4 regions of the Pseudomonas sp. F007 genome follow, and region 3 is predicted to be linked to each of the others. Evidence: predicted binding sites of a transcription regulator. Region 3 holds the regulator's gene; each other region holds the start of a gene.
The links. The regulator sigma-54, encoded in region 3, starts transcription at its own class of promoters, with help from an activator protein. The targets are predictions, from matches to a motif close to ANTGGCATNNANNTTGCTNT.
Positions count from the first base shown of each region.

Region 1: glnA (type I glutamate--ammonia ligase) is a predicted target of sigma-54. The motif match lies at 2,669-2,688, and genes of this name have one in related genera.
Region 2: ACZYR5_RS10645 (sigma 54-interacting transcriptional regulator) is a predicted target of sigma-54. The motif match lies at 2,554-2,573, and genes of this name have one in related genera.
Region 4: ACZYR5_RS23545 (DNA translocase FtsK) is a predicted target of sigma-54. The motif match lies at 3,143-3,162, and genes of this name have one in related genera.

Region 1 covers NZ_JBVATA010000003.1:227,596-232,430, reverse strand. The annotation lists gene typA (translational GTPase TypA) at 1-860, opposite strand, end outside; gene thiI (tRNA uracil 4-sulfurtransferase ThiI) at 1,000-2,454, opposite strand; gene glnA (type I glutamate--ammonia ligase) at 2,786-4,192, shown strand; gene ACZYR5_RS08530 (cupin domain-containing protein) at 4,378-4,797, shown strand.
Region 2 covers NZ_JBVATA010000004.1:104,635-109,469, forward strand. The annotation lists gene ACZYR5_RS10640 (SphA family protein) at 1-257, shown strand, start outside; gene ACZYR5_RS10645 (sigma 54-interacting transcriptional regulator) at 456-2,288, opposite strand; gene pchA (4-hydroxybenzaldehyde dehydrogenase) at 2,622-4,106, shown strand; gene ACZYR5_RS10655 (c-type cytochrome) at 4,150-4,485, shown strand; gene ACZYR5_RS10660 (hypothetical protein) at 4,496-4,835, shown strand, end outside.
Region 3 covers NZ_JBVATA010000006.1:463,175-468,009, reverse strand. The annotation lists gene rapZ (RNase adapter RapZ) at 1-683, opposite strand, end outside; gene ptsN (PTS IIA-like nitrogen regulatory protein PtsN) at 686-1,150, opposite strand; gene hpf (ribosome hibernation-promoting factor, HPF/YfiA family) at 1,163-1,471, opposite strand; gene ACZYR5_RS17595 (RNA polymerase factor sigma-54) at 1,580-3,073, opposite strand; gene lptB (LPS export ABC transporter ATP-binding protein) at 3,255-3,980, opposite strand; gene lptA (lipopolysaccharide transport periplasmic protein LptA) at 3,981-4,529, opposite strand; gene lptC (LPS export ABC transporter periplasmic protein LptC) at 4,516-4,835, opposite strand, start outside.
Region 4 covers NZ_JBVATA010000009.1:309,436-314,270, reverse strand. The annotation lists gene lolA (outer membrane lipoprotein periplasmic chaperone LolA) at 1-441, opposite strand, end outside; gene ACZYR5_RS23545 (DNA translocase FtsK) at 500-2,905, opposite strand; gene trxB (thioredoxin-disulfide reductase) at 3,213-4,163, shown strand; gene aat (leucyl/phenylalanyl-tRNA--protein transferase) at 4,221-4,835, shown strand, end outside.

The DNA of each region.
Region 1 (4,835 bases), on a different contig from region 3:
GTATCGGAGATGAACAGCGAGTCCATGCCGCTGATGCACACGATGTCGCCAGCTGCCGCTTCTTCAACGTCGATGCGGTGCAGACCGTGGTGACCCATCAGCTTCAGGATACGACCGTTGCGCTTCTTGCCGTCGGCGCCGATAGCCACTACCGGAGTGTTTGGCTTGACGGTACCACGGGCGATACGGCCAACACCGATAACACCCAGGAAGCTGTTGTAGTCCAGAGCGGAGATTTGCATCTGGAACGGACCGTCACGGTCAACGGACGGCGCTGGTACGTTGTCGACGATCGACTGGTACAGCGGGGTCATGTCTTCAGCCATGTCGGTGTGGTCCAGACCGGCAATACCGTTCAGGGCCGAGGCGTAGACGACTTTGAAGTCCAGCTGTTCTTCGGTGGCACCCAGGTTGTCGAACAGGTCGAAGATCTGGTCCAGAACCCAGTCCGGACGCGCGCCTGGACGGTCAACCTTGTTGATGCACACGATCGGACGCAGGCCGGCTTCGAACGCCTTCTTGGTCACGAAACGGGTTTGCGGCATAGGGCCGTCTTGAGCGTCAACCAGCAGCAGAACGGAGTCGACCATCGACATTACGCGCTCTACTTCGCCGCCGAAGTCGGCGTGGCCCGGGGTGTCCACGATGTTGATGTGGTAGCCGTTCCAGTTGATGGCGGTGTTTTTCGCCAGAATGGTAATACCGCGCTCTTTCTCCTGGTCGTTGGAGTCCATCACGCGCTCGTCGTTGAGCTCGTTGCGCTCCAGGGTGCCGGATTGACGCAGGAGTTTGTCTACCAGGGTGGTTTTACCGTGGTCAACGTGAGCAATGATGGCGATGTTGCGTAGATTTTCGATCACTTGTGTATCTCGATCAGAGGATTCGGTGTGCTGACAAGTCTTGGCAGCGATTTACAGTAGAGTCAGGCCATGCCGTTACAGCTTGACGGCAGAGTCGGGGGGCCGGTGACGCAGGCCACAGGCATACAGCCCCGGGCTCTTAGCTCGGTCGATAAACGCGCACATTGGCATGCCCCTCACTGAGCAAATGGTGGGCATGCAGGCGACTCATCACGCCTTTGTCGCAATACAGCAGGTACTGGCGAGTAGGGTCCAGTTCCTTGAAACGAGCGTTCAGTGCATAAAACGGCATCGTTTGTACCTCGACGCCAGCCAGGTCCAGCGGGTCATCCTCGGCGGCATCCGGGTGACGGATGTCGATGACGATCTGACCGGCCAGCGCTTCGCTGACTTCTTCAATCTGCAAGTCCTGGCCCAATTCGTCGATCACCCGATCGATCGGCACCAGCTTGGCGTTCTCGAGCGCTCGCTCAAGCACCGCCATGTCGAATTCTTTCTCTTCGTGCTCAACGCGATGACGCTTGGCAGCGGTCTTCGGGTTCACCGAAATGACCCCGCAGTACTCCGGCATGTGCCGGGCGAAATCGGCGGTGCCGATCTCGATGGCGGTGTCGATGATGTCCTGCTTGTGACTGGCGATCAGCGGGCGCAGCACCAGCTTGTCGGTCACGCAGTCGATCACGTTGAGGTTCGGCAGCGTCTGGCTCGAGACCTGGGAAATCGCCTCGCCGGTGACCAGCGCATCGATGTGCAGGCGATCGGCGATCCGCTCGGAAGCGCGCAACATCATACGCTTCAATACGACGCCCATATGGCTGTTATCGACCTTGCCGAGAATTTCGCCGAGCACTTCCTCGAACGGCACACTGACAAATAACACGCGTTGCGAGCTGCCGTACTTCTTCCAGATGAAATGCGCGACTTCCATCACGCCCAATTCGTGGGCACGACCACCGAGGTTGAAGAAGCAGAAGTGCGCCATCAGGCCGCGGCGCATGATCTGGTAGGCGGCGACAGTGGAGTCGAACCCCCCGGACATCAATACCAGCGTCTGCTCCAGCGCGCCCAGCGGGTAGCCGCCGATGCCGTTGTGCTGGCTGTGGATCACGAACAACCGTTGGTCGCGAACTTCGATGCGGACTTCGATTTCCGGCTTTTTCAGGTCGATCCCGGCGGCCCCACACTGACGGCGCAACTGGCTGCCGACGTATTTCTCGATGTCGATCGAGCTGAACGGGTGCTTGCCGGCACGCTTGCAGCGCACCGAGAAGATCTTCCCGGCCAGGGCATCGCCGTAGTGCTGCTTGCACTTGGCGACGATGTCGTCGAAATCACCCAGCGGGTACTCGTCGATCTGCAGGAAGTGCGCGACGCCTGGCGTGCAGCTCAGGCGCTCGGTCATGTCCTTCAAGGCCTTGGCGTCAGTGACGTGAGTTTCCAGCTCGAGGTTGTCCCACACGCCGTTCACCACCACGGCCGGGTCCAGATCGCGGAGCACGGCACGGATGTTCTTGGCCAACTGACGGATGAAACGCATCCGTACCGGGCGGCTTTTGATGGTGATCTCGGGGAAGACTTTTACGATTAGTTTCATGAAAACAGCGCGCGCTGGGCCAGCCGAAAAAGGGGGGCGCGGATTATAGCGGAAATTGCTCAAGGTTTAACCAATTAATCTGCATCTGATTTGCAACGCACCAAAACGGGTCATTTGTGGCTTTGAGCGCTACATTAGGGGGCGCACTTTTAGACTTTTGGACCGTTTTCACCTTTATAAGGGTGATTTTGGGGCGAAAAACCCATGCTGGGGCACTGGCATGCAATTTGCTCTCTTGTGAGGCAGGTTGCCTTGGCAGAGTATTCGCGCCGGCATCACCCACATTACTTAGGGCATCCACTACCAAGCCCGAAGCCACCCGGAGGACACTATGTCGAAGTCGGTTCAACTCATCAAAGATCATGACGTTAAATGGATTGATCTGCGCTTCACGGACACCAAAGGCACTCAGCACCACGTGACCATGCCGGCTCGCGATGCGCTGGAAGACGACTTCTTCGAAGTCGGCAAGATGTTCGACGGTTCCTCCATCGCTGGCTGGAAAGGCATCGAAGCCTCCGACATGATCCTGATGCCGGTTGACGAAACCGCCGTGCTGGACCCGTTCACCGAAGAGCCGACCCTGATCCTGGTCTGCGACATCATCGAACCTTCGAGCATGCAAGGCTACGACCGCGACCCTCGTGCGATCGCCAAGCGCGCCGAAGAGTACCTGAAGGCCACCGCCATCGGTGACACCGTATTCGCAGGTCCAGAGCCAGAGTTCTTCATCTTCGACCAAGTCAAGTTCAAGTCGGACATCTCCGGCTCGATGTTCAAGATCTACTCCGAGCAAGGCTCGTGGATGTCCGACCAGGACGTGGAAGGCGGCAACAAAGGCCACCGTCCAGGCGTCAAAGGTGGCTACTTCCCAGTTCCGCCGTTCGACCACGACCACGAAATCCGTACCTCCATGTGCAACGCACTGGAAGAAATGGGCCTGACCGTTGAAGTTCACCACCACGAAGTGGCGACTGCCGGCCAGAACGAAATCGGCGTCAAGTTCAACACCCTGGTGAAGAAAGCCGACGAAACCCAAACCCTGAAGTACGTTGTGCACAACGTTGCTGACGCATACGGTCGCACCGCGACCTTCATGCCGAAGCCACTGTACGGCGACAACGGTTCGGGCATGCACGTGCACATGTCCATCTGGAAAGATGGCAAGAACACCTTCGCCGGCGAAGGCTATGCCGGCCTGTCGGACACCGCCCTGTACTTCATCGGCGGTATCATCAAGCACGGTAAGGCGCTGAACGGCTTCACCAACCCGGCGACCAACTCCTACAAGCGTCTGGTACCAGGCTTCGAAGCTCCGGTAATGCTGGCCTACTCGGCTCGCAACCGTTCCGCTTCGATCCGTATTCCTTACGTGTCGAGCCCGAAAGCCCGCCGTATCGAAGCCCGCTTCCCGGATCCAGCTGCCAACCCGTACCTGTGCTTCGCTGCACTGCTGATGGCTGGCCTGGATGGCATCCAGAACAAGATCCACCCTGGCGATGCCGCTGACAAAAACCTGTACGACCTGCCGCCTGAAGAGGCGAAAGAGATCCCGCAAGTTTGCGGCAGCCTGAAAGAAGCCCTGGAAGAGCTGGACAAAGGTCGTGCGTTCCTGACCAAAGGCGGCGTGTTCTCCGATGACTTCATCGACGCCTACATCGCCCTGAAAAGCGAAGAAGAAATCAAAGTGCGCACCTTCGTGCACCCACTGGAATACGAGCTGTACTACAGCTGCTGATCCAGTAGCGCCAGCACTCGCGGCGTGACTTGAAAGAGGCCTTCTTCGGAAGGCCTTTTTTTATGGAAAATTCCGACACGGCAAAGCAATTGCGCCCGGGCCAAACAAGGTTGCGTCCGGCATCCAGCAGGAGACACATCTCTTAATCTTTTCGGCTCACCCACTGGATAAACCGAGTGCGAGCCTTGCCTATGAAACCGCTGAACATTTTCGTCGCCTGCCTGTTGCTGAGCGGTTGCGTCAGCAGCCCGAGCAAACCCCAGCCCGAACGCCAGATCCTGATCCAGACCAGCCATTCCTGGGACGGCAACGCCTATGCCGCCTACCCCGAGGGCCGCCCCGAACTGACCCTGCTGAAACTGCGCATCCCCGCCAATACCGCCCTCGACTGGCACACCCACCCCATGCCCAACCTGGCCTACATCCTCTCCGGCGAGCTGACCGTGCAAGCACAAGCCAGCGGCCAGCAGCAGGTCCTCAAGGCAGGGCACACCCTGGCCGAGATGGTCGACACGGTGCATCGCGGCAAAACCGGCGACAACCCGGTCGAGCTGATCGTGTTCTACGCCGGCAGCCCGGGCATCCCCTTGTCGCAAACACCCTGAGGACAAGCGCGACCCAGGCGAGGAACGTGCAATTACCA
Region 2 (4,835 bases), on a different contig from region 3:
ATGGCTGGGTCGTCGGTGTCGGCGGGCATGCCTACCAGCAGGTCAGCGACGACCAGTGCAACGCCACCCATTGCGCCGCCGCAGCCGCGGTTGATGCCGACGATGGCAACCGTGGCCGTTCGTTTTCCATCGGCCCGGCGGTGCAATACGCCAGCCAGGACGGCTGGTTGTTCAGCGCCAAATGGCAGGATGAATCGGGCGTGCGCAACCGCACGGATGGGCAGGCGTATTGGTTGAAGTTGACGTTGCCGCTTTGAGATTTGTGGGGTGCCTGGCCGACGCGTTGGCCCCCAAAATTGTGCATGACTCATAACCCCTGTTGGAGCGGGCTTGTCGGGCCGCCGCATCGCAGCGATTCGGCAGGTCCATTCAAAGAAGATGTCGAATAGGACACCGCCTTCGCCGGCAAGCCGGCTCCTACAGTCATATCCGGGTCAGCCTGAAATCAACTGATGTCAGTTGCCCTTGAGCCGATAACTGACCTGGGCGCGGCTCATGCCGAGCATTTGCGCGGCGGCGGTGATGTTGCCGCCGGTGCGTTCCATGGCCAGGCGCACCAGGTGCAGTTCGATTTCTGCCAGGGGCTGGTTGAGGGTCCGTTGGCGTCCAGAGACGAAAGCCTGCAACCCCTCCAACAGCGGATCGCCCGCTACCCGGTCGGCGACCGGCGCGGCAATGGGTGCAGCGTCTGCGCGGGGTTCGCCCGCCGACAGACGCCCCTGCGGGGTCAGGCCGATTGCCGAGTCCATCAGCGGCGCGCCGATCTCGGCCAGGTGCACGATGTCGATGACTTCGCCATCGCCAGCGCAAATCACCCCGCGCTCGATCAGGTTCTGCAATTCGCGAATATTGCCGGGAAACCGATAGGTCAGCAGCGCATTGACCAACCTTGTGCTGAATCCCGCCAATCGCCGCCCGTGGCGCTGGCTGAAGTGACGCAGGAAGTAGCTCATCAGCAACGGAATATCTTCGCGCCGCTCACGCAACGGCGGCAGGCTGATCGGGAACACGTTCAGGCGGTAGAACAGGTCTTCGCGAAACCGCCCGGCCTCGACTTCGCTGCGCAGGTCCAGGTTGGTCGCGGCGATCACCCGCACGTCGACGCGGATCGGCGCCGTGCCACCGACCCGCTCGATTTCCCCCTCCTGCAAGGCACGCAGGATCTTGCTCTGCGCGCTGAGGCTCAAGGTCGCTATTTCATCGAGGAACAGCGTGCCACCGTGGGCCCGCTCGAAACGTCCGGGACGCGCACGCTCGGCACCGGTGTAGGCGCCCCGTTCGACGCCGAACAGCTCGGCCTCCACCAGATTCTCCGGCAAGGTCGCGCAATTCAGCGCCACCAGCGGCAGCTGCTGGCGCGAGCTGGCTTGATGCAGCGAACGGGCGAACAGTTCCTTGCCGACCCCCGACTCGCCGGTCAACAACACCGTGGCCTGGGTCGGCGCCACCCGCTGCAGCAACTGCGTAGCGACCACGAACGCCGCCGAAATGCCCACCAGCGGCTGGTTGTCGCCGGGGTCCTGCAAATCGGCAACCTCGGTCTCGGTGCCCGAGGCATAGGTGCTGCGGCTGAGAAAATCACCGGGATCCAGGTAGGCCAGGTCGACATCGATGTCGTTCCATTGGTCCGCCGGCTTGCCGACGATGCGACAGGCCGGGTGCCCCATCGAGCGACACTCCTGCTCGCGAAACACCACCAGCCGGCCGAGCAGCGACGAGGCGTAGCCGCTGGCATAACCGATCTCCATCCAGCACGCCGGTTCACCCCCCAGGCCATAGGCGGCGATGTGCTCGTCGTCTTCCAGGGAGTTGTGCCAGAGAAACTCGGAATAGAAATGGCCGACGCCGGAATCGATCTCGAAACGCACCACCTCGACATTGACCATGCCTTCGAGCATGTGCAGGCGCGGCCCGGCGCTGTACAGGCTGGCGTCATCGCCGTCCGGCCACTGCGCGCTGACCTGGGCCGCGTCACGCGCGCCGGCCTGCCAGCCAATGCGGGTCAGCAGGCCACGGGCCTTGTCCAGGCCCAGCGCCTCGATCAGCTCGCGGCGGATGGCGCCGAACGCCGAGCCCTGCAGCAGCATCATGCGCTGGCCACACAACCAGACGCTGCCTTCCTGCGGCGCGAAGGCCACGGTCTGCGCCAGTTGCTCGGCCGATGGCAGGCCGCTGCTGCCGAACTGACTGGCACGGTCGACGATCAGGCGCTTCTGTCGGCCAAGCATCTGCTTGAGGAAGTCCTCATCGGCGCGGCGACCGCTGCGCTCGGGCGGGGTACGGGTCATGGGCAGGCAACCAGTCTCAGGGAGGTGACGTGGGAGTATGCCCAGCCCTGCCGCCGGGTCAATCTGCCAGCGCTCGAGTGGCGCCGCGCTTTTGCCGATCTGTCCGATAACCGCACGAATTCTGCCGCCCGCCGAGCTTTCAACGACCGGCGACTTTTCTGCATAAATTTCTGCAATCGGGGCTCGAAACCTCGGCGCCGCGCGGCGGCAAAAAACTCTAAACACACTCATAACTATTTGTTTTAAAACGACAAATACACAAACAAGACCAAATGGCACGCTAATTGCTAAGGAGCCGAGGTGCACGCTAATAACAATAGAGGTGACCTCGACATGAACTCTGCTCACTTGATTCGCCCTGCCTATCAGCAACTCGATTTGCAGCCCCTCGCCGGTAAGTGGCGAGCCGGCAGCAGCGGTCGCAGCCTGCCGGTGTACAACCCCTTCACCCAGGCACAACTGCTGCAGATCACCCTGGCCACCCGCGAAGACCTCGATGCCGCCTACCGCAAGGCTCGCGAAACCCAGGTCGATTGGGCCGCCAAAGGGCCGGCCGAACGTGCCGGTGTGCTGCTCAACGCGGTGCGGATTTTTGATCAGCGGCGCGAAGAAATCATCGACTGGATCATCCGCGAATCCGGCAGTACGCGGATCAAGGCGCAGATCGAGTGGGGCGCAGCGCGGGCCATAACCCTCGAGTCGGCGAGCCTGCCGGGGCGGGTCCATGGGCGCATTCTCGCCTCGAATATTCCGGGCAAGGAAAGCCGGGTCTACCGCGCACCGCTGGGGGTGATAGGCGTCATCAGCCCGTGGAACTTCCCGCTGCACCTGACCGCCCGCTCCCTGGCACCCGCATTGGCCTTGGGTAACGCGGTGGTGGTCAAGCCGGCCAGCGACACCCCGGTCAGCGGCGGCCTGCTGCTGGCGCGGATTTTCGAGGAAGCCGGGTTGCCCGCCGGCGTGCTCAGCGTGGTGGTCGGCGCCGGCGCGGAGATCGGCGACGCCTTTGTCGAACATCCGATCCCGGCGTTCATCTCCTTCACCGGCTCGACCCAGGTCGGGCGCAACATCGGCCGCATCGCCAGCGGCGGCGAACACCTCAAGCACGTGGCCCTGGAACTGGGTGGCAACAGCCCGTTCGTGGTCCTGGCCGATGCCGATGTCGAGCAGGCGGTCAACGCCGCGGTGGTCGGCAAGTTCCTGCACCAGGGGCAAATCTGCATGGCGATCAACCGCATCATCGTCGAGCAGCCACTGCTGGAAAGCTTCACCCAACGCTTCGTCGAGCGGGTCAAGGCCCTGCCCCATGGCGACCCGAACCGCGCCGAAACGGTGGTCGGCCCGCTGATCAACAGCAAGCAACTGGCCGGACTGCAGGAGAAGATCGCCACCGCCCAGGCTGAAGGCGCGACGCTGCTGGTTGGCGCCCCGGCCGAAGGCAACGTGCTGCCGCCCCACGTGTTCGGCAACGTCACGGCAGACATGGAGATTGCCCGCGAGGAGATCTTCGGTCCGCTGGTGGGCATCCAGTGCGCACGCGACGCCGAGCACGCCCTGGAACTGGCGAACAACAGCGAGTACGGGCTGTCCAGCGCGGTGTTCACCGCCAATCTGGAGCGCGGCGTGCAGTTCGCCCGGCGTATCCACGCCGGCATGACTCACGTCAACGACATCCCGGTCAACGACGAAGCCAACGCGCCGTTCGGCGGCGAGAAGAACTCCGGCATCGGTCGCTTCAACGGCGACTGGGCCATCGATGAGTTCACCACCGACCACTGGATCACCTTGCAACACGCGCCCAGGACGTATCCGTTCTGAGCCACCCGTTCAGCACCTGCCAATAACAACAATGGAGTACATCATGTCCTCACCCCTGCACCGCTCAGCGGTGAAGCGCAGCTGGTCTGCCTGCTGCGCCCTGCCCTTGCTCCTGCTCGCCGGCAACGCCCTGGCCGATGGCGACGGCGTCTGGAAAGGCGGCGAAAACGTCTATGCCAAGGTCTGCGGGCACTGCCACGAAAACCAGGTCGGGCCGCAACTCAAGGGCCGCCAACTGCCGCCGCAGTACATCAGTGCAATCGTGCGCAACGGCTTTCGTGCGATGCCGGCCTTTCCTGCGTCCTTCATCGACGACACCTCGCTGCAACAGGTCGGCGAATACCTCTCGAAAACGCCCGCCCCGGTGGCCAAACCTTGAGGAGCCGCCCATGAATATCGAACGTCGCAGCGTGCTCAAGGGCATGGCGCTGGGCAGCCTGGCCGGTATCGCCGCCAGCAGTTCCGGATTGAGCATGGCCCAGGGGGTGTTCGGTGCGCAGTCGCGGCCAATGCTGCCGAGCCTGGCACTGGTCAGCAGCGAAGCCGCCCAATCAGTGTTCCTCCAGGGCATCAACGCCTGCACCGTGAACACCCCACTCAGCGTGCAACGCACCGACCTCGGCCTGGACTTCATCCAGGCATTCGACCAGCGCCTGCGCAGCGGCCAGGCGCAACGCATCATCGGCCTGGTGGACGATGCCAGCGCCGCGCTGATCGTTGACCTGGCAC
Region 3 (4,835 bases):
GAGATGTCTTCAAACATTTCTTCGACATCTGGCTGAGCGGCCAGATAGTCGGCAACCGGTTGATCCAGGCCCGACTGGGCCCGCAGATCTGGAATCCAGTAGGGATTCGGCAGGCAGCGCACGTCGAACACCAGGTCGGCATCGACCGGCATGCCGCGCTTGAAGCCGAACGACTCCACCAGGAACGCTGTACCGGGCTCCGGCTGATTGAGCAGGCGCAGCTTGATGGTGTCGCGCAGCTGGTACAGGTTGAGGTTGGTGGTGTTGAGCTTGAGATCGGCGAGGTCGGCGATCGGCCCCAGCAGGGCGGTCTCATCCTCGATGGCTTCGGCTAGCGAGCGATTGGAGCTGCTCAGCGGATGGCGCCGGCGTGTCTCGGAGAAGCGCTTGAGCAGGGTTTCTTCGTCGGCGTCGAGGTACAGCACATCGCATTGGATATGCCGGTTACGCACCTCGGCGAGCAGCTCGGGGAAACGGGTCAGATGACTGGGCAGGTTGCGCGCGTCGATGGAGACCGCCACCAGTGGCTGGCTCAATTCGTTGTGAATCAGCGCGCGTTCGGCCAACTCCGGCAGCAGGCCCGCCGGCAGGTTGTCGATGCAGTAGTAACCGTTGTCTTCGAGAACGTTGAGGGCAGTACTTTTGCCGGAGCCGGAGCGTCCGCTGACAATGATCAGGCGCATCATCAGTGGCCGTTCTGCTCGTCCAGGACGACCTGGTACAAGGCTTGATTGCTGTCGGCGCTGCGCAGGCGATCGCGCACTTCCTTGCGGTCCAACATGCTGGCGATCTGGCGCAGCAGTTCCAGGTGCGCATCGGTAGCCGCCTGGGGCACCAGCAGGACAAACAGCAGGTCGACCGGGGCGCCATCGATGGCGTCGAAATCAATAGGCGCGTCAAGGTGCATCAGCGCGCTGATGGGCGAAGTGCAACCCTTGAGACGGCAGTGTGGAATGGCGATGCCGTTGCCAAAACCGGTCGAGCCGAGTTTTTCACGGGCAATCAATGCCTCGAAGACATCTTGCATCTCCAGATCCGGGACTTCCCGGGCGATCAGGTTGGCAATTTGCTCGAGGGCTTTCTTTTTACTGCCTCCCGGCACGTTCACCAGGGAACGGCCGGGGGTCAGGATGCTTTCAAGTCGGATCATGGGATGGGGGTGTTAACGACCGGTTGCGCCCTGGAGGAGGCTCTGGGTCTTTTCCTTATGCTTTTTGAGTTGACGGTCCAGCTTGTCGGTCAGCAGGTCAATGGCGGCATACATGTCGTCATGCTCGGCATTGGCAACTACTTCTCCGCCGGGGATATGCAGCGTGGCTTCGATTTTCTGCTTCAGCTTCTCGACATTCATCGTGACCTGCACGTTGGTGATCTTGTCGAAGTGCCTTTCCAGTCGGTCGAGTTTTTCGCCGATGTAAGTGCGCAGAGGTTCGGTAACTTCCAGTTGGTGTCCACTGATGTTGACTTGCATACAGCTTCTCCTTCGTTGCCAGTGCATAAGGCGGCAGGCTGTGATGCCTGCCACTGGGTGCATCCGAAACAATTTCGAACACACCCTGGAACGCGGTGGCGTGGCCCGTTACATCAAACGCTTGCGTTCGCTCGAAGGCGCGATCCCCAAGGATTCGCGGTACTTGGCGACGGTACGGCGGGCCACCTGAATGCCTTGTGCCTCCAGTAAACCAGCGATCTTGCTGTCACTCAACGGCTTTTTCTGATTTTCCGCGGCAACCAGTTTTTTGATGATCGCGCGGATCGCCGTGGACGAGCATTCGCCGCCTTCGGAGGTGCTGACATGACTTGAGAAAAAGTATTTCAGCTCATAAATACCGCGCGGGGTGTGCATGAATTTCTGCGTGGTAACCCGCGAGATGGTCGACTCGTGCATGCCCACCGCCTCGGCGATGTCGTGCAGGACCAGGGGTTTCATCGCTTCGTCGCCGTATTCGAGGAAGCCGCGCTGGTGCTCGACGATCTGCGTGGCCACCTTCATCAGGGTTTCGTTGCGGCTTTGCAGGCTCTTGATGAACCAGCGTGCTTCCTGCAACTGATTGCGCATGAAGGTGTTGTCGGCGCTGGTGTCGGCGCGGCGGACAAAGCCGGCGTATTGCGGGTTGACCCGCAGGCGTGGCACCGACTCCTGATTCAGCTCGACCAGCCAGCGCTCGTTGTCCTTGCGCACGATCACGTCCGGCACCACGTATTCGGCTTCGCTGGACTCGATCTGCGAGCCCGGGCGTGGGTTGAGGCTCTGCACCAGCTCGATGACCTGGCGCAGCTCGTCTTCCTTGAGCTTCATTCGGCGCATCAACTGGCTGTAGTCGCGGCTGCCCAGCAGGTCGATGTAGTCGGTGACCAGGCGCTTGGCTTCGGCAATCCATGGCGTCTTGGCGGGCAACTGGCGCAATTGCAGGAGCAGGCATTCGCCCAGGTTGCGGGCACCGATGCCGGCGGGCTCGAATTGCTGGATGCGGTGCAGGACGGCTTCGATTTCGTCCAGCTCGATGTCCAGTTCCGGATCGAAGGCTTCGAGAATTTCCTCGAGGGTTTCGTCCAGGTAGCCCTGGTTGTTGATGCAGTCGATCAGGGTCACGCCGATCAGGCGATCGGTATCGGACATCGGGGCGAGGTTCAGTTGCCAGAGCAGGTGGCTTTGCAGGCTCTCACCGGCCGAAGTGCGGGTGGTGAAATCCCACTCGTCGTCATCGTTGCTCGGCAGGCTGCTGGCGCTGGTCTGGTAAACGTCTTCCCAGGCGGTGTCGACCGGCAGTTCGTTGGGAATGCGCTCGTTCCAGTCGCCTTCCTCGAGGTTGTCCACCGTGGGGGCGGTTTCCTGATAGGAGGGTTCCTGGACGTCGGTGTTGGGTTTCTGCTCGATATTGTCGGCCATCGGGTCGGCGTTATCGAAATCGTCGCCTTCTTCCTGGCGTTCGAGCATTGGATTGGATTCCAAGGCCTCCTGGATTTCCTGTTGCAGGTCCAGGGTCGACAATTGGAGCAGGCGGATGGCCTGTTGCAGCTGCGGTGTCATCGTCAGCTGCTGGCCCATTCTCAAGACTAGCGATGGTTTCATGGCTGGGGCTTAACACCTTATTCGCCGGCGCACGTGCGCCATCCACTACAGGGCGCCGGAGCGCCAAACTTAAGCAAATTATATGCCCGAAACTGAAGTGTTTGCCTAGAGCGTCATGACAATAAAAAGATAGATAGTTTCATTGACATTACGCCCCGGCGGCATCCAGACGCCTCGACGCTTACAGGCGGAACTCGTGACCCAGGTACACTTCCTTGACGAGATCGTTGGCCAGGATGGTCTCGGCGTCCCCTTCGGCAATCAATTGGCCGTCATTGACGATGTAGGCAGTTTCGCAGATATCCAGGGTCTCGCGCACGTTGTGGTCGGTGATCAATACGCCGATGCCCTTGGCCTTGAGGTGATGGATGATCTGCTTGATGTCGCCGACCGAAATCGGGTCGACACCGGCGAACGGCTCGTCGAGCAGGATGAATTTCGGCGCGGTGGCCAGTGCGCGGGCGATTTCCACACGGCGCCGCTCACCACCGGAAAGGCTCATGCCGAGGTTGTCGCGAATGTGGTTGATGTGGAACTCCTGCAGCAGGCTTTCCAGCTCCTTGCGACGGCCGGCCTTGTCGAGTTCCTTGCGGGTTTCGAGAATGGCCATGATGTTGTCGGCGACCGACAGTTTGCGGAAGATCGACGCTTCTTGCGGCAGATAGCCGATACCGGCCCGGGCACGGCCGTGCATGGGCTGGTGGCTGACGTCCAGGTCATCGATCAGCACGCGACCCTGATCGGCTTGCACCAGGCCGACGATCATGTAGAAGCAGGTGGTCTTGCCGGCGCCGTTCGGGCCGAGTAGGCCGACGATCTGGCCGCTGTCGATGGACAGGCTGACGTCACGCACGACCTGGCGGCTCTTGTAGCTCTTGGCCAGGTGCTGGGCTTTCAGAGTTGCCATTTACGGGGCCTTCTGCTCGTCGGTTTTCTTTTTCGGCTGGATGACCATGTCGATCCGCGGGCGTGCTTCGGTGACCTTGCTACCCGTGGCGCGACCGGCGCTGGCGAGCTTCTTCTCGGTGTCGTAGACGATTTTCTCGCCCTGGGTGATGTTGCCGTCCTTGTCGATGACTTTGGCGCGGTCGATCAGCACGACACGGTTCTGCTGGGCGTGGTACTGGATGGTCACGCCATAGCCCTGGACCGGCTTGGTATCGCCCGCGGTTTGCACCTGTTCGAAGTAGGCCAGGTTGCCCACCGAAGTGACGACGTCGATGTCGCCATTCGGCGCGCGAGTCATGGTCACGGTATTGCCGGTCACCTTCATCGAACCTTGGGTGATGATCACGTCGCCCTTGTAGGTGGCGATGCCGTTACGGTCATCAAGCTGAGCGTCGTCCGCCTGGATGCGGATAGGTTGCTGGCTATCGGACGGCAGGGCCCAGGCGCTCACGCTTCCCAGTGCTGCGCCCAGACCGAGCAAAATAGGGAGGGTTTTAACGAGCCTCATACTGTCCTCTTACGTTCGATAGCAGGTGTATCCTGCTTTCTTTCAAATACGCTTTCATGCCGGTACCAGTCGATACGCCGCCAGCACCGTCGATTTTAACGGGTTGCTGGGTCTGCGCATATTGCTGCTCCGGGAATACGGTCATGCGGGTGCTGGTGATGAGCATCGGGCGGTTCTTTTCATCGGTGCGCGAAATGCGCACCGAGTCGATCAGTTCGACCTCGGTGCCGTCCGAATTGACCTCGCCGCGTTCGCTCTGCACGTGCCACGGAAACTCGGTGCCGCGATACATTTTGAGGTCGGGGT
Region 4 (4,835 bases), on a different contig from region 3:
CTTGGTTTTCGGCTTGAGGGTGAAGTCGATCACCCCGCCGGCTTCCTTGGCACTGATGTCGAAACTCTGGCTGATCTTCGACACGTCACCGGAGAGCAGCAGTGCCGGGGTCTGGGTCAGGCGCTGGTCGAGGGTCTTGATGGTGACCTGTTCCAGGTCCGGGTCCCACAGGGTGACTTTCTTGCCGTCCGAGACCATCAGCTGTTCCTGTGGCGCGTCGGTGTGCCAGTAGAACAGGCCCGGGCGCTGCAGCGACATCTGGCCCTGGGTTTCCTGCAACTGGGTGCCGCTGCCATCGAGGGTCAGCTGGGAAAAACGGGCGCTCAGGGTCTGGGATTTTTCCAGCAACTGAGTCAGGCGCGCCACGTCCTTGTCATCGGCGTGGGCCGAAAGCGTGGTCAACGCCAATACCGGCAACAGCAACATGCGGATCAGACGCATGGGAGTCCTCATAGAGATTCATTTGAATGACGCGCCGCGTGTGTCCACGCGGCGCGGATCAGTCGCGTGCCTGGCTTGGGGCCAGGACTTCACGCGAGCCGTTGGTATTCATGGCGGTCACGACCCCGGCCATTTCCATGGCTTCGATCATGCGCGCCGCGCGGTTGTAACCAATCTTGAGCTTGCGCTGGACCGCTGAAATCGAGGCCCGGCGACTTTCCAGGACGAATTGTACGGCTTCGTCGTAGAGCGCGTCGGTTTCCGCATCGTCTTCACCGCCACCGCCGCCATTTTCGAAGCCGCTGCCGGCCTCTTCGACGCCGTTGAGGATGTCGTCGTTATATTCCGGTGCGCCGCGCAGCTTCCAGGCTTCCACCACACGGTGCACTTCATCGTCGGAAACGAACGCACCGTGTACGCGAATTGGCAGGCTGGTGCCAGGCGGCATGTAGAGCATGTCACCGTGCCCCAGCAGTTGTTCGGCGCCGCCCTGGTCGATGATGGTCCGCGAGTCGATCTTGCTCGACACCTGGAACGCCATCCGCGTCGGGATGTTGGCCTTGATCAGACCGGTGATCACGTCCACCGACGGCCGCTGGGTTGCGAGAATCAAATGGATACCAGCCGCTCGGGCCTTCTGCGCGATCCGCGCGATCAGCTCTTCGACCTTCTTGCCGACGATCATCATCATGTCGGCAAATTCGTCGACCACTACCACGATGGTCGGCAACTTGTTCAGCAGCGGCGCTTCGTCGTGGATGCTTTCGCGGTTGTACAGCGGGTCAGTCAACGGCGTGCCAGCTTCCTGGGCCTCGCGGACCTTTTGGTTGAAGCCCGAGAGGTTACGCACGCCCATCTTCGCCATCAACTTGTAGCGCCGCTCCATCTCGGCCACGCTCCAGCGCAGGGCGTTGGCGGCGTCCTTCATGTCGGTCACCACCGGGCACAGCAGGTGCGGAATGCCTTCGTAGATCGACAATTCGAGCATTTTCGGGTCGATCATGATCAGCTTGGCGTCTTCCGGGCCCGACTTGAACAGGATCGACAGGATCATTGCATTGACGCCCACCGACTTACCGGAACCGGTGGTACCGGCTACCAGCAAGTGCGGCATCTTCGCCAGGTCGGTGATGATCGGCTTGCCGCCGATGTCGTGGCCCAGGGCCAGGGTGACCGGCGACTTGAAGTTGTCGAACTCCGGCGTCGACAGCACTTCGGAGAAGCGCACGATCTGCCGGTCTTCGTTGGGAATCTCGATGCCCACGGTGGTCTTGCCCGGGATCACTTCCACCACCCGCACACTGGTCACTGCCAGCGAACGCGCCAGGTCCTTGGCCAGGTTGGCAATGCGGCTGACCTTGACCCCGGCGGCCGGTTGAATCTCGTAACGGGTAATTACCGGGCCCGGGTGAATCGAATCCACCGCGACCTCGACCCCGAACTCCTTGAGCTTGATTTCCAGCAAGTGGCCGACTGCCGCCAGGGATTCAGGCGAATAGTTGAGCTGTTTCTTTTCCGCCGGGTCGAGAATCGAGATCGGTGGCAAGGTGCCTTCCACGGCGCTGTCGACGAACAACGGTGCCTGCTTCTCTTTTTCCACACGTTTGCTCGGCGCTGCCGGCTTGGGCGGGGCTGGGGCAATGACCGGCGGCACCTGCTTCTCGCGCTCGGACATGTGCTTGCTCAGGGCCTGCTCCCGCTCGATCAGGCGCTCCTTGACCTTGGCCTGCTCGCGCTTGTCGGTGACGGTCGGCGCCACGACTTCGTTGACCCGGTCATCCACTTCGCGCAATTGCGCGACCAGTCGCTTGCGTTCGGTGCGCGCGGCCCACCAGCGATTGGCCACGCCCTGGAACAGTTCCAGCAGGTCGAGGGTAATCTTGCCGGTCAGGTCCATGACCTTGAACCACGACAGATCAGTAAAGACGGTCAGGCCGAACAAAAACAGGGCAATGAACATCAGGGTGCTGCCCTGGATATTCAGCGCATTCTTCGCCAGGTCGCCGAGGCTTTCGCCCAGCGCACCGCCGGCACCGGCCGGCAGACCGGTGGGTGCATGAAAATGGATATGGGCCAGCGCCGCGCCCGAGAGCACCAGGAACACCAGGCCGATCAGGCGCCAGGAGAACAGCCAGCCGCTCCACTCCCACGGCTCGTGGCGTTGACGGAAGATCTGCCAGGTCTTGATCGCCAGCAGCAGCGGGAAGATATAGGCGAAGTAACCCAGCACCATGAACAGGATATCGGCGCTGTAGGAGCCCGCCGGGCCGCCGAAGTTCTGCACGTCGTCGATCTTGCTGTTATGGCTCCAGCCCGGATCATCCTTGCCATAGGTGAGCAAGGCCATCATCAGGAACAGGCACAAGGCACCGATGGCGATCAACGCACCTTCCTTGAGCCGGTAGTGCAGATGTTGACGCCAGAGCGGAACGACTGTTTTAGGTGCTGCGGTGGATTTCTTCAAAACGCTTCTTTTCCTGCGCCAGAGGCGCGTCCATCTGTTGAATGACGATGAAAAACTGCCCGATCCAGGCAGGTAAAAAAGTGCACGGGCGCAACAGGGACTACTTTTAACACTGCGTCGCGGTCTCTATAAACACACCGCGCACGGCTTTTTTATGAAAATCATTGTTACAACCTTGCATTGTACGGGTGTGTGCATGTGACGCCATGCTTCAGACCCTGGGCTACAGCATAGTCAAACGTAACACGCATGCCCTTCAATTTGAGCACGCATTGTCTTTCGTGACAAAGGCTTATGAGGTGTTTTTATGAGCGAAGCGAAGCATTCACGCCTGATCATCCTCGGCTCGGGCCCAGCCGGTTACAGCGCCGCCGTGTATGCCGCGCGCGCCAACCTGAAACCGGTGGTCATCACCGGCCTGCAGGCAGGCGGCCAGTTGACCACCACGGTCGAGGTGGACAACTGGCCCGGCGATGTCGAGGGCCTCACCGGCCCCGTCCTCATGGAGCGCATGCAAAAACACGCCAAGCGCTTTGACACACAGATCGTCTACGACCACATCCACACCGCCAAGTTGCAGCAGCGCCCGTTCGAACTCATCGGTGACAGCGGCACCTACACCTGCGATGCGTTGATCATTGCCACCGGCGCCTCTGCGCAATACCTGGGCCTGCCCTCGGAAGACGCCTTTGCCGGCAAGGGTGTTTCGGCCTGCGCCACCTGCGACGGGTTTTTCTATCGCAACCAGGTGGTCGCGGTGGTTGGCGGCGGCAACACCGCCGTCGAAGAGGCGCTGTACCTGTCCAACATCGCCAGGGAAGTTCATCTGATCCACCGCCGCGACAAACTGCGCGCCGAGAAAATCCTTCAGGACAAACTCTTCGACAAAGCCGCCAACGGCAATATCCGCCTGCACTGGAACCAGCATCTGGACGAAGTGCTGGGTGATGCCAGCGGTGTGACCGGTGCTCGCCTGCGCGACAGCCAGAGTGGCGCAACCCGCGACCTGCCGCTGGCTGGCGTTTTTATCGCGATCGGCCACAAACCCAACACCGACCTGTTCGTCGGCCAATTGCCGATGCATGATGGTTACTTGCGCGTCCAGGGTGGCAGCGAGGGCAATGCGACCGCGACCGCCATTGCCGGGGTATTTGCCGCCGGCGATGTCGCCGATCATGTCTATCGCCAGGCAGTCACTTCTGCCGGTGCGGGTTGCATGGCGGCGCTGGACGCTGAAAAATACCTCGACGACCACTGAGCCATGGGAGTGCGGCAGCCCATCGCCGCCGCCCTCCCCTCTTGCAAGCGAAAGACCATGCTGACTTGGCTACAACGCAACTCCCTGGATTTCCCGCCGCTGGAAAAAGCCCTGCGCGAACCCAACGGCCTGCTCGCCGCCGGTGGCGACCTGTCTGCCGAACGCCTGGTGCAGGCCTATCGTCATGGCTGCTTCCCGTGGTTCTCGGAAGGCCAGCCGATTCTCTGGTGGTCGCCCGATCCGCGCACCGTGCTGTTTCCCGACGAGCTGCACGTCTCCCGCAGCCTCGCCAAACTGCTGCGCCAGCAACGCTACCAGGTGACCTTCGATCGCGACTTTGCCGCGGTCATCAGCGCCTGCGCCGCACCACGGGATTATGCCGATGGCACCTGGATCACCGGCGCCATGCAGGACGCCTATCTGCAATTGCATGAGCGTGGCCACGCCCACTCCGTGGAAGTCTGGGACAACGGCACGCTGGTCGGCGGCCTGTATGGGCTGGCAATGGGGCAGCTGTTTTTCGGCGAGTCGATGTTCAGCCGTGCCGACAACGCCTCGAAAGTCGGCTTCGCCCTGTTGGTGCAGCACCTCAAGGAGGCCGGCTTCGTGCTGATCGACTGCCAGATGCCCACCGAGCATCTGCACAGCTTGGGCGCCCGCTCGATTCCACGC